Regions from separate parts of the Streptomyces sp. NBC_01471 genome, predicted to be linked through region 2. Evidence: riboswitches for the same ligand, from Rfam matches in the RefSeq annotation. Region 2 holds a riboswitch; each other region holds the start of a gene.
The links. A riboswitch is a leader RNA that binds a small molecule or an ion and turns the genes downstream of it on or off. The one in region 2 is predicted to bind cyclic di-AMP.

Region 1 (2,195 bases), 5.8 Mb from region 2:
GGGTCGATGTCCGAGCCGTAGTCGGGGCCGGTGCGGGCCTCGAAGTGGAGGTGCGGGCCCGTGACATTGCCGGTGGCGCCGGAGAGCGCGATCTGCTGGTCCGATGTGACGGACTGGCCGACCGAGACGCCGATGGACGACAGGTGGCCGTACTGCGTGTACGTGCCGTCGTGCATCCGGATGACGATGTTGTTGCCGTACGCGCCGCCCCAGCCGGCCTCCACGACCGTGCCGGCGCCGACGGCATGGACCGGGGTGCCGCTCGCGGCGTGGAAGTCGATGCCGGTGTGGCTGCCGGAGGACCAGAGGCTGCCGCCGGTCTTGTAGCCGGTGGACACGTACGAGTCGGCGACCGGGGGCACGAAGGCGTTGAGGCGCTTGCGGGCCTCGGCCCGGGCCGCGCGCTGCTTGGCCGCCTTCGCCTCGCGCTCCCGCTCGGCCTTCGCCTTCGCGGCTGCCGCCCTGGCCTTGGCGGCGGCCTTCGCCTTCGCCAAGGCCTCGGCGTGGGCGGCTTCGTGCCGCTGGGCCGTGGCCTGGGCGGCTATCCGGTCGGCGACGGTGTCACCGACCAGTATGGTCCGGTCGAGGCGGGCCTCCTGTGCGGTGGAGACCTTCGCGCTGTCGGCCATCGCCGGGGAGGCGAGGGTGCCGATGACACCGGCTGTGGCGAGGGTGGCGACTCCGGCGACGCCCGCGGTCCTGCGGGTCGGACGGTTCGGGGCACGGTGCTTGCCGGTAGGGCGGCTGAACGCCATGAAGGGGCTGGTCCTTTCCTTCCCTCTCGCCTACCGGGTTAGCTGACGGGTTCGGAGCAGGAAGGTCTCCTACGGGCCCGCCCCTGCGGAGCGGCCCCGATTCACCCCAGGGACTGAGTGGGTCCCCGGCTCCCCGGGCTCGCGCCTGACGGGGACTCGGCGATCGCTGCCCGGCGCCGCGGTTGCGGCTTACGTCCGACGGACAGCGCATGTGACGGTAAGTGAGCGGTGCCGGTCGGGCCAAACAGAGAGCGGGTTTTGTCGCACATCCCACAGGACATCCCACCGGCAGCAGCCGCCAAAGGCCGCGCATCCGACAACCACGACATACAGCCCGGGACTCTGTACCCCGGCACGCAGCCGGGTCCCGGTGGGCGCGCCGCCCACCGGGACCCCGGGGATCCGCTGCGGCCGCCCGTGCCTCGGGGCGGCCGTGACGTCAGCTCGCGACCACGGTCACTTCACCGATGCCCAGCGCCCTGACCGGCTCCACGATCTGTGCGGCGTCCCCCACCAGGACCGTCACCAGCCGGTCGTCGGGGAAGGCGGAGACCACGGCCGCGGTCGCCTCGACCGTGCCGGTCGCGGCGAGGTGCGCGTACAGCTGTGCCTGGAAGTCGTCCGGCAGGTGCTGCTCGACCTGATCGGCCAGCGTGCCCGCGACGGCGGCGGCCGTCTCGTACTTCAGCGGGGCGACGCCCACCAGGTTCTGTACGGCGACGTCCCGCTCGGCGTCGGTCAGCCCGCCCGCGGCCAGCGTCCTGAGCACCGTCCAGAGGTCGTCGAGCGCGGGTCCGGTCGACTCGGTGTCCACCGACCCGCTGATGGCGAGCATGGCGGCGCCGGTCCCGTCGGGCGCGGAGCGGATCACCTGGCTGAAGGCCCGCACACCGTAGGTGTAGCCCTTCTCCTCGCGCAGGACGCGGTCCAGACGGGAGGTGAGCGTGCCGCCCAGGCAGTACGTGCCGAGGACCTGGGCGGGCCAGACCCGGTCGTGCCGGTCGGCACCGATCCGGCCGATCAGCAGCTGGGTCTGGACCGCTCCGGGGCGGTCCACGACGACCACCCGGCCGGTGTCGTCCGCGGTGATCGGGGGCACCGGGCGGGGCGTGCCCGCGTTGCCCTTCCACTCGCCGAGGGTCTCGGCGAGCACCGCGTCCAGGTCGGTGCCCGCCAGGTCGCCGACGACCACGGCGGTGGCTGTCGACGGCCGGACGTACGCGTCGTAGAAGGCACGGACGGCCGGCGCGTCGATGCGCGCCACCGTCTCCTCGGTGCCCTGGCGCGGACGCGACATGCGCGCGGTGGCCGGGAACAGCTCCTTCGAGAGCTGCTTGGCGGCGCGGCGGGCCGGGTTGGCCAGCTCGTGCGGGATCTCGTCCAGCCGGTTGCCCACGATCCGCTCGACCTCGCTCGGGGCGAAGGCGGGCGCGCGCAGTG
Region 2 (2,195 bases):
GGCCCTCGCCGCCCGCGCGGCGGCGACGGCCGCGCCGTGTGCCTCCGAGCCGGCGTGGCCGCGGCCGTCGGCGGTGGCCGACGGCGCCGCCATGGCGCCCGCTATGAGAGTCGCCGCGGCCAGAGCGCCGGCCGAGCCGAGCACTGCGGTGCGTCTCACGTGGTACCTCCCCCTGTGCGAAGCGCCGTTCGTACGGCGCTCTCCAGTACGTACAGGGGATCCTTTCTTGTGAACGGTCCCTGACAACAGGCCGCATGAGCGTTCTTTACCAAGCCGAAATGCGGAGAACCGGCCCCGGTGAGCGGTGCAACACAAGCGGCTGACCGGCGGCTCTCAACGCGGACCAGAATCGGAGACGTTGGCCGGTCGAGGGTGAAGTACCACTCCTGCGGGCCGAGTTGCCGGTGCCGGGACGCTCGCCCCCGCGGGGCATCCGGTACGCACGTCCACGACGCGGTGAACCGTTCGCCCAACCCGTCACCGTGCGGGCCGTCTCCGCGTGGCCACGCGGGCTCCGGCGCCCGTACGCCGGCATCCGCACAGGAACACGGCCCGGATCCACCTTCCGGTGGCCGCCGGTACACCGATGGGTGCCCCCCGGAAGGCGTAGGCGGACACCGGTCCGGCGGCCGCGCCGAGTTGCGGATTCCAGCGGCTCAACCACCCTGGACCCGCGCTGCGCCCCAGGTGAGGGCCGTGCGACCGCGGAGTCCGGCGGCGCGGCGCCCGCGGTCCCCACTCGAACAGATCAGTGGCTCGAAACATCACAAATCGGCGCGGTCAGCCGGAAATCCGCCACGCCATGGGTGAAGATCCGGGAGACGACAAGCCCCCGCCACCACGGCGGGGCGGTCCGGGCGGACGCCGAGTCCTGCCGCCGTACCCGGATGTCTGGTCGACACGAGTGGATCGGCAGGAGTGGAGGACCCAAGCAGTCCGGGGCGACAGCGACGTCGCTCCTCGGGGTGAAGCCGCCCGGCAGGATGACCGACTTGATCAGTCGGTCATCCTGCCGGGCGGCCGGGCAACTTCGCCGGCCCGAACCCGACAGGTCATCCTTCACAGGCGGTTTGCGAAGGGTTGCGCATGACTGCGCAGATTCATATCCCGTCTTTGCTCTCCCGGGCCGGAACAGCCTCGGCCCTCACCCTCGCGGCCGTCGCGGGGACCTCCCTGGCACCGGGCGCGACCGTGGACGCCCAGGCCGCCGCGCACGCCGTCCGAGCGGTGCAGATCGCGGCCTCCAAGAAGGGATCGCCCTATCAGTGGGGGGCGGCGGGGCCGTCGCGCTTCGACTGTTCGGGGCTGACGCTCTACTCGTACAAACAGGCCGGCAAGAAGCTGCCGCGCACCGCCCAGGCGCAGTACAACCGCGTACGCCACATCCCGGCGTCCAGTCGGCACCGCGGTGACCTGGTGTTCTTCCACTACGGCCGGAGCGTTTACCACGTCGGCATCTACGCCGGGAGCGGGAAGATCTGGCACTCCCCCAAGACCGGCGCCGTGGTCAGGCTGGAGAAGATCTGGTCCCGCAGCGTCTGGTACGGCCGGGTGGGCTGAAGCGGGGAGGCATCAGCCACCGCGGGCTCGTTCAGCCCTGGACCGGGGCCGTCCAGGGCAGGGCGATCCATACGGTCTTGCCGCCGTCCCGCGTCGGGGTGACGGAGAGCCGGCCGCCGTGCTCGGCTGCCAGCCAGCGGATGATGACCATGCCCCGGCCGTTGTCCTGCTGCACGGCCGCGGGCAGCCGCTGGGGCCAGCGCGGATGGCTGTCGGTGACGCCCACACACAGCCGCTCGTCCCGCTCCAGGACGGCCTCCACCGTGAAGGTGGGGGACGCGCCGAAGGTGTGCTGCACCGCGTTGGTCGCGAGCTCCGAGACGATCAGCCGGATGGTGTCCGCCAACTCGGCTTCGGGGGGCAGCCCCCAGCCGGTGAGCACACGGGCCACGAACGTCCGGGCGGCCGGGACCGAAGCAGCCTCGCTCGGCAGGGTGACGGATGCTTCCTGGTGGTCTGCCATGACGGCCTGTCCCTTTCCCACCGCTACCGGCGCAGGTCTCGTGACGGATGGCACTTCGAGACGGCCTCAGGTGGCACTTCGTGCGAGCGTGACACTCATAGTGACCGCAGTACCGGCGATCCACAAAGATGTGCATATATCTGTCGCTCAAAGTGATGAACTCTCCGACGCG
Region 3 (2,195 bases), 3.2 Mb from region 2:
CCCCGTGACATTGCCGGTGGCGCCGACCCGGCCGATGACCTCGCCGGTGCTGACCTTCTGGCCCGCGCTGACCGAGAGCGAGGACTGGTGGCAGAACCACAGCTCCGTACCGTCGTCGAGTGTGACGACCGTGCGGTAGCCGTACGCCCCGGCCCAGCCTGCGGACTTGACCGTTCCGCTGTGCACGGCCTTGATCGGAGTGCCGGTCGGGGCGGCGAAGTCGAGGCCGGTGTGGTGGCCCGAAGACCACATCGAACCGCCGTCGTCGAACCGCGAGGTGAGGGTGTACGAGGAGACCGGGAGCGAGTAACTGGCGGCCAGCTTGGCGAGCCGCTCCTTCTCCGCCTTGGCCTTGGCCTCCGCCTCGGCCTTCTCCTTGGCCGCCTTCTCCTTGGCCGCCGCCTCGTCCTGCTTCTTCGCGGCCTCCGCCGACGCCTTCTCCGCCGCTGCCTTCTCGGCTGCCGCCTTGGCCTCGTCGTCGACCGCGCCCTGCTGCTGCTCGGCCTGCTGGAGTATCCGGGCGCGAAGGGCCTCGCCCGCGTTCGCGCTGCCCTTGGTGCCGGCCACCGCTGTGGTGAGCGCCGCGTCGGTGGCGTCCGTGCCCGTGCCACCGTGGTCCGAGGAGTGATCGCCGAGGTCGGAGATCAGCGTCCCCACGCCGGGCAGCGACTCGGCTTCCGGCAGCTTGTCCTTGACGGACTGCGGAAGGTCGGGGAGGGAGATCGCGACCGCGGGCTTGCCCTGCGCGCTGGCCATGCCGCCCGCGCCGACGGCTGCGATCACGCCAACGCCGAGCACCGTCGAACTGCGGGCGAGACCGCTGCGCTGCTTGGCCACACGGTGCTTGCCCCGGACCGGACGGAGGGAATCCTCGGTGGGATTCCACTCATCGAGCGGACCGCCGTCCTCACCGCCGAAACCGAGAGCATCGTCGTTCGGGAAGTAAAGCGTTTCGGGGGCAGGGTTGTTGGACGCCACGGAGGCGCACTCCTTTCCTTCCTTACCGCCTACCGGGTTAGCTGACGGGTTCGGAGCAGGAAGGTCTCCTACGGGCAGCCCTGACGGATAGCCCGATTCACCCCAATTGGTGGTTCCCCGGTTCCCTTGCGGGATTCGGCGCGTGCGCACGGTGTCGCCTCTTGCGACGACTGGGACAACCGCGCTGCGTTATCGAACGTTAATAGACGCGAGGGCCGGATTCCAAGCTGTTCCGACTGATCGTTAACGTCTTTGGCCTGCACTTATCGGGGCATAAGGGGGCGGATTCGGGCGACTTGATCAACCCTCAGCCGCCGCCGGGAAACATCGAGTTTCTGATAGTGCATCAAACGTTATGCGGAGGGGTGCTCTTCGACTACGGATCGTGTCGTTCGCGGTGCACGATCTCGACCGTCCTGCGCCGGTCCGGCTGCCCCTGGAGCGGACGGCCCACGGCGAGCAGCGCCATGTCGTCCGTGGAGCGCCCGCCCGTGTGCAGCCGCACGTCGTCGGTCACCGCCGTCAACAGCTCCTCGGGCCCCGGAAAGATCCGCCCGCGCAGGCGCTCCTGCGGTTCGTAGAAGGCCCCCTGCGCGTTCCTCGCCTCGGACAGCCCGTCGGTGTAGAGCAGCAGCGTGGCCCCCGGCGGGAACGCCGTCTCGTCCGCCCGGTCCGGCCAGGCCGCCAGATCGGCCAGCCCCAGCGGCAGCGCGGGGTCGGTCGGCTCGAGGACGTGGATGCCCCCGTCCGCGTACAGCAGCAGCGGCTCGGGGTGGCCCCGGTTGAGCAGCCGGATCAGCCCCTGGTCACTGCGCGGGATCTCGGCGAGCGCCGCCGTGGTGAACCCCTCGAAGGCGTCAAGCCCCTCCCGCCGCACCCCTTCACGGGTCAGCGCACGCTCCAGCCGCTGGGCGACCTGCTCGATCGTCACCTCCTGCTCGGCGGCCTCCCGGAAGGCCCCGATCACCACGGCGACGGCCTCGACCGCACCGAGCCCCTTGCCCCGTACGTCACCCACCACCAGCCGGACCCCGTACGGGGTGTCCTGCACGGCGAAGAGGTCACCGCCGATGAAGGTGCCGGCCTGCGCCGCCTCGTACCGCGCCGCGACGTGCAGCCCGGCGATCCGTTCGGAGGGCACCGGCAGCACCGCACGCTGCGCGGTCTCCGCCACCACGCGCGCCGACGCGAGCTCCTCACCGCTGACCCGGATGACG
Region 4 (2,195 bases), 2.5 Mb from region 2:
ACGGCGGGAAGGGGGTGCCCTCCGAGGGGGCGCCGTCCGGGCAGGCGCCGTCGGGGCGGACGAGTCCGGGCCCTTCCGGTTCCCCCTCGGGTTCCCCCGCCGGATCGTCCACGCCGTCAGCGCACTCATCTCCGACATCTGACCCCTCATCGGATACTTCGGACTCTTCCGGCGATTCGGGCACTTCGGGCTCCCGGTCATCCGACACGCCCGGGCCGTCCGACTCCGCGTCATCCAGACCCTCGGACCCGGCGGCATCCGCGGACTCCCCTTCCGGCTCGCCGTCCTCCCCGGGGAGTGACGGGCCCGGCAGACACCGGGGCGGCAAGGCTGCCGACGGCACCGGTACGAGCCGCGACGAGACCGGTCGGCACGCCTCGCGCGGCGGCGCGGCGTCCCGCAATGACGCCCGTACGGACGGCAGCTACACGGTCCGCGCGGGTGACAACCTCTGGGCCATCGCGGAGGCGCACGATCTGCCCGGCGGATGGCCCGCGCTCTATGCGGCGAACCATCGGACCGTCGGAGGCGATCCGGACTTCATCGTTCCTGGCCAGAGCCTTGATCTCGACCAGAAACAGGGGTAGTTCGAGACCGTATGTCCGCTTCTGTTCGAGTGAGACATGGCTCTCGTCGGAGCGGCTGAATGTCCAGACTGTCCGCCCGGCGTACGCCGTCCCTCACCTGCGAAAACGGGTCAGGCGTGGTCGTAAACCAGGGATTTACCCGCCGATGTTCATCTTTGAATATCGGGGGGTCCTGTGATTACGGTCAGACCGCTCGCACCGCGGGCCTCTTCGATCGCCACGCCGAATCCTGCCATCGGTCGAAGGGAAGCAGTTGACGCTAAGAAGCGCCGCAGGCAGGAGCGGGGGACCCAGGTAAGCGCCGGGGCCGGCCGTCCGTTCTGAGTTTCGGAGAACGGCACGAACCGGGACCGGCTTGGGGTGAAGCTGCGCGCTAGGCCGCGCAGCCGGGCAACTCATTGGCCCGAACCCGACAGCTCACCTCGTAGGCGTCGGTGAGGAGATTCTTCATGCTGTTTTCCAGCAAGTCCAAGCACCGCCGCCCCTCGAAGGCCGTCCGTGTCGCCACGCTCGCCGGTGTCGCTGGTGCGGCCGTGGCCGTGCCGCTGATCGGTGCCACCTCCGCCTCCGCCGCCTCGGTCTCCACCTGGGACGCCGTCGCGCAGTGCGAGTCCGGTGGCAACTGGTCCACCAACACCGGCAACGGTTACTACGGTGGCCTCCAGTTCAACAACTCCAGCTGGGCCGCCGCCGGCGGTACGCAGTACGCCCCGCGCGCCGACCTCGCCACCAAGGGCCAGCAGATCGCCACCGCCGAGAAGCTTCTCGCCATGCAGGGTCCGGGCGCCTGGTCCTGTGCCGGTGCCGGCAACCTGACCAGCGGTGGCCCCAGCCCGGACGTCTCCACCGGCTCCTCCTCGTCGAGCGCCGGCCAGCAGAGCAGCCACAGCGACCAGCAGGCCGCTTCGCGCAGCGAGGCCCGCACCAGTGCGCCGGCCGCTCCGAAGCACGCCGCTCCCCGGCACGCCGCGCCCACCACGATCCAGAAGGGCGACGGCGAGTACAAGGTCAAGTCCGGCGACACCCTGGCCACGATCGCCAAGGCCGAGCACGTCAAGGGTGGCTGGAAGAAGGTCTTCGACCTGAACAAGGGCATCGTGAAGGACGCCGACCTGATCTTCCCCGGTCAGCAGCTCCACCTGAGCTGATATCAGCTCTCCCTCAGCACCCCCGGCCCGGCGCGACTCCCCCGTACGCGCCGGGCCGGGGGTCTCTCCGCCGGGAGCCGCGTCCCCGTTCGGGAGCCGGTCCGGCCGGGGCGACGGGGGCAGTGATCTGGTTACCGTCTAGTAGTTTTGCTGTCTTTCATTCCGTCATACGATCTTTTGGGCCCTTTTTCGTCCCAGGGTCCGGGCGCCCTGCCGGCTGATGCCCCCGAGCCGGTTAGGCTCTTGGCGCAAGGCCAAGAGACCCTGCGCCCATAGCGTCACATCCCAGAAGGAGATGCTAGTGCCGTCCATCGACGTCGTCGTAGCCCGGGAAATCCTGGACTCCCGAGGCAACCCCACGGTCGAGGTCGAGGTCGGCCTCGACGACGGCAGCACGGGCCGTGCCGCCGTTCCGTCCGGCGCCTCCACCGGTGCGTTCGAGGCCATCGAGCTCCGCGAC

Region 1: it holds a riboswitch for cyclic di-AMP, as region 2 does, so the genes downstream of both, OG285_RS07020 (M23 family metallopeptidase) here and OG285_RS33265 (C40 family peptidase) in region 2, are expected to answer to the same signal.
Region 3: it holds a riboswitch for cyclic di-AMP, as region 2 does, so the genes downstream of both, OG285_RS18320 (M23 family metallopeptidase) here and OG285_RS33265 (C40 family peptidase) in region 2, are expected to answer to the same signal.
Region 4: it holds a riboswitch for cyclic di-AMP, as region 2 does, so the genes downstream of both, OG285_RS21740 (transglycosylase family protein) here and OG285_RS33265 (C40 family peptidase) in region 2, are expected to answer to the same signal.

Annotation. Positions count from the first base shown of each region.
Region 1 is NZ_CP109450.1:1,586,246-1,588,440, forward strand. Features, by position in the region: gene OG285_RS07020 (M23 family metallopeptidase) at 1-755, opposite strand, end outside; cyclic di-AMP (ydaO/yuaA leader) riboswitch at 768-927, opposite strand; gene OG285_RS07025 (M16 family metallopeptidase) at 1,195-2,195, opposite strand, start outside.
Region 2 is NZ_CP109450.1:7,356,502-7,358,696, reverse strand. Features, by position in the region: gene OG285_RS33270 (alpha/beta hydrolase) at 1-93, opposite strand, end outside; cyclic di-AMP (ydaO/yuaA leader) riboswitch at 866-1,083, shown strand; gene OG285_RS33265 (C40 family peptidase) at 1,087-1,560, shown strand; gene OG285_RS33260 (ATP-binding protein) at 1,592-2,023, opposite strand.
Region 3 is NZ_CP109450.1:4,150,774-4,152,968, reverse strand. Features, by position in the region: gene OG285_RS18320 (M23 family metallopeptidase) at 1-978, opposite strand, end outside; cyclic di-AMP (ydaO/yuaA leader) riboswitch at 990-1,129, opposite strand; gene OG285_RS18315 (PP2C family protein-serine/threonine phosphatase) at 1,355-2,195, opposite strand, start outside.
Region 4 is NZ_CP109450.1:4,856,671-4,858,865, forward strand. Features, by position in the region: gene OG285_RS21735 (transglycosylase family protein) at 1-587, shown strand, start outside; cyclic di-AMP (ydaO/yuaA leader) riboswitch at 845-1,033, shown strand; gene OG285_RS21740 (transglycosylase family protein) at 1,037-1,735, shown strand; gene eno (phosphopyruvate hydratase) at 2,031-2,195, shown strand, end outside.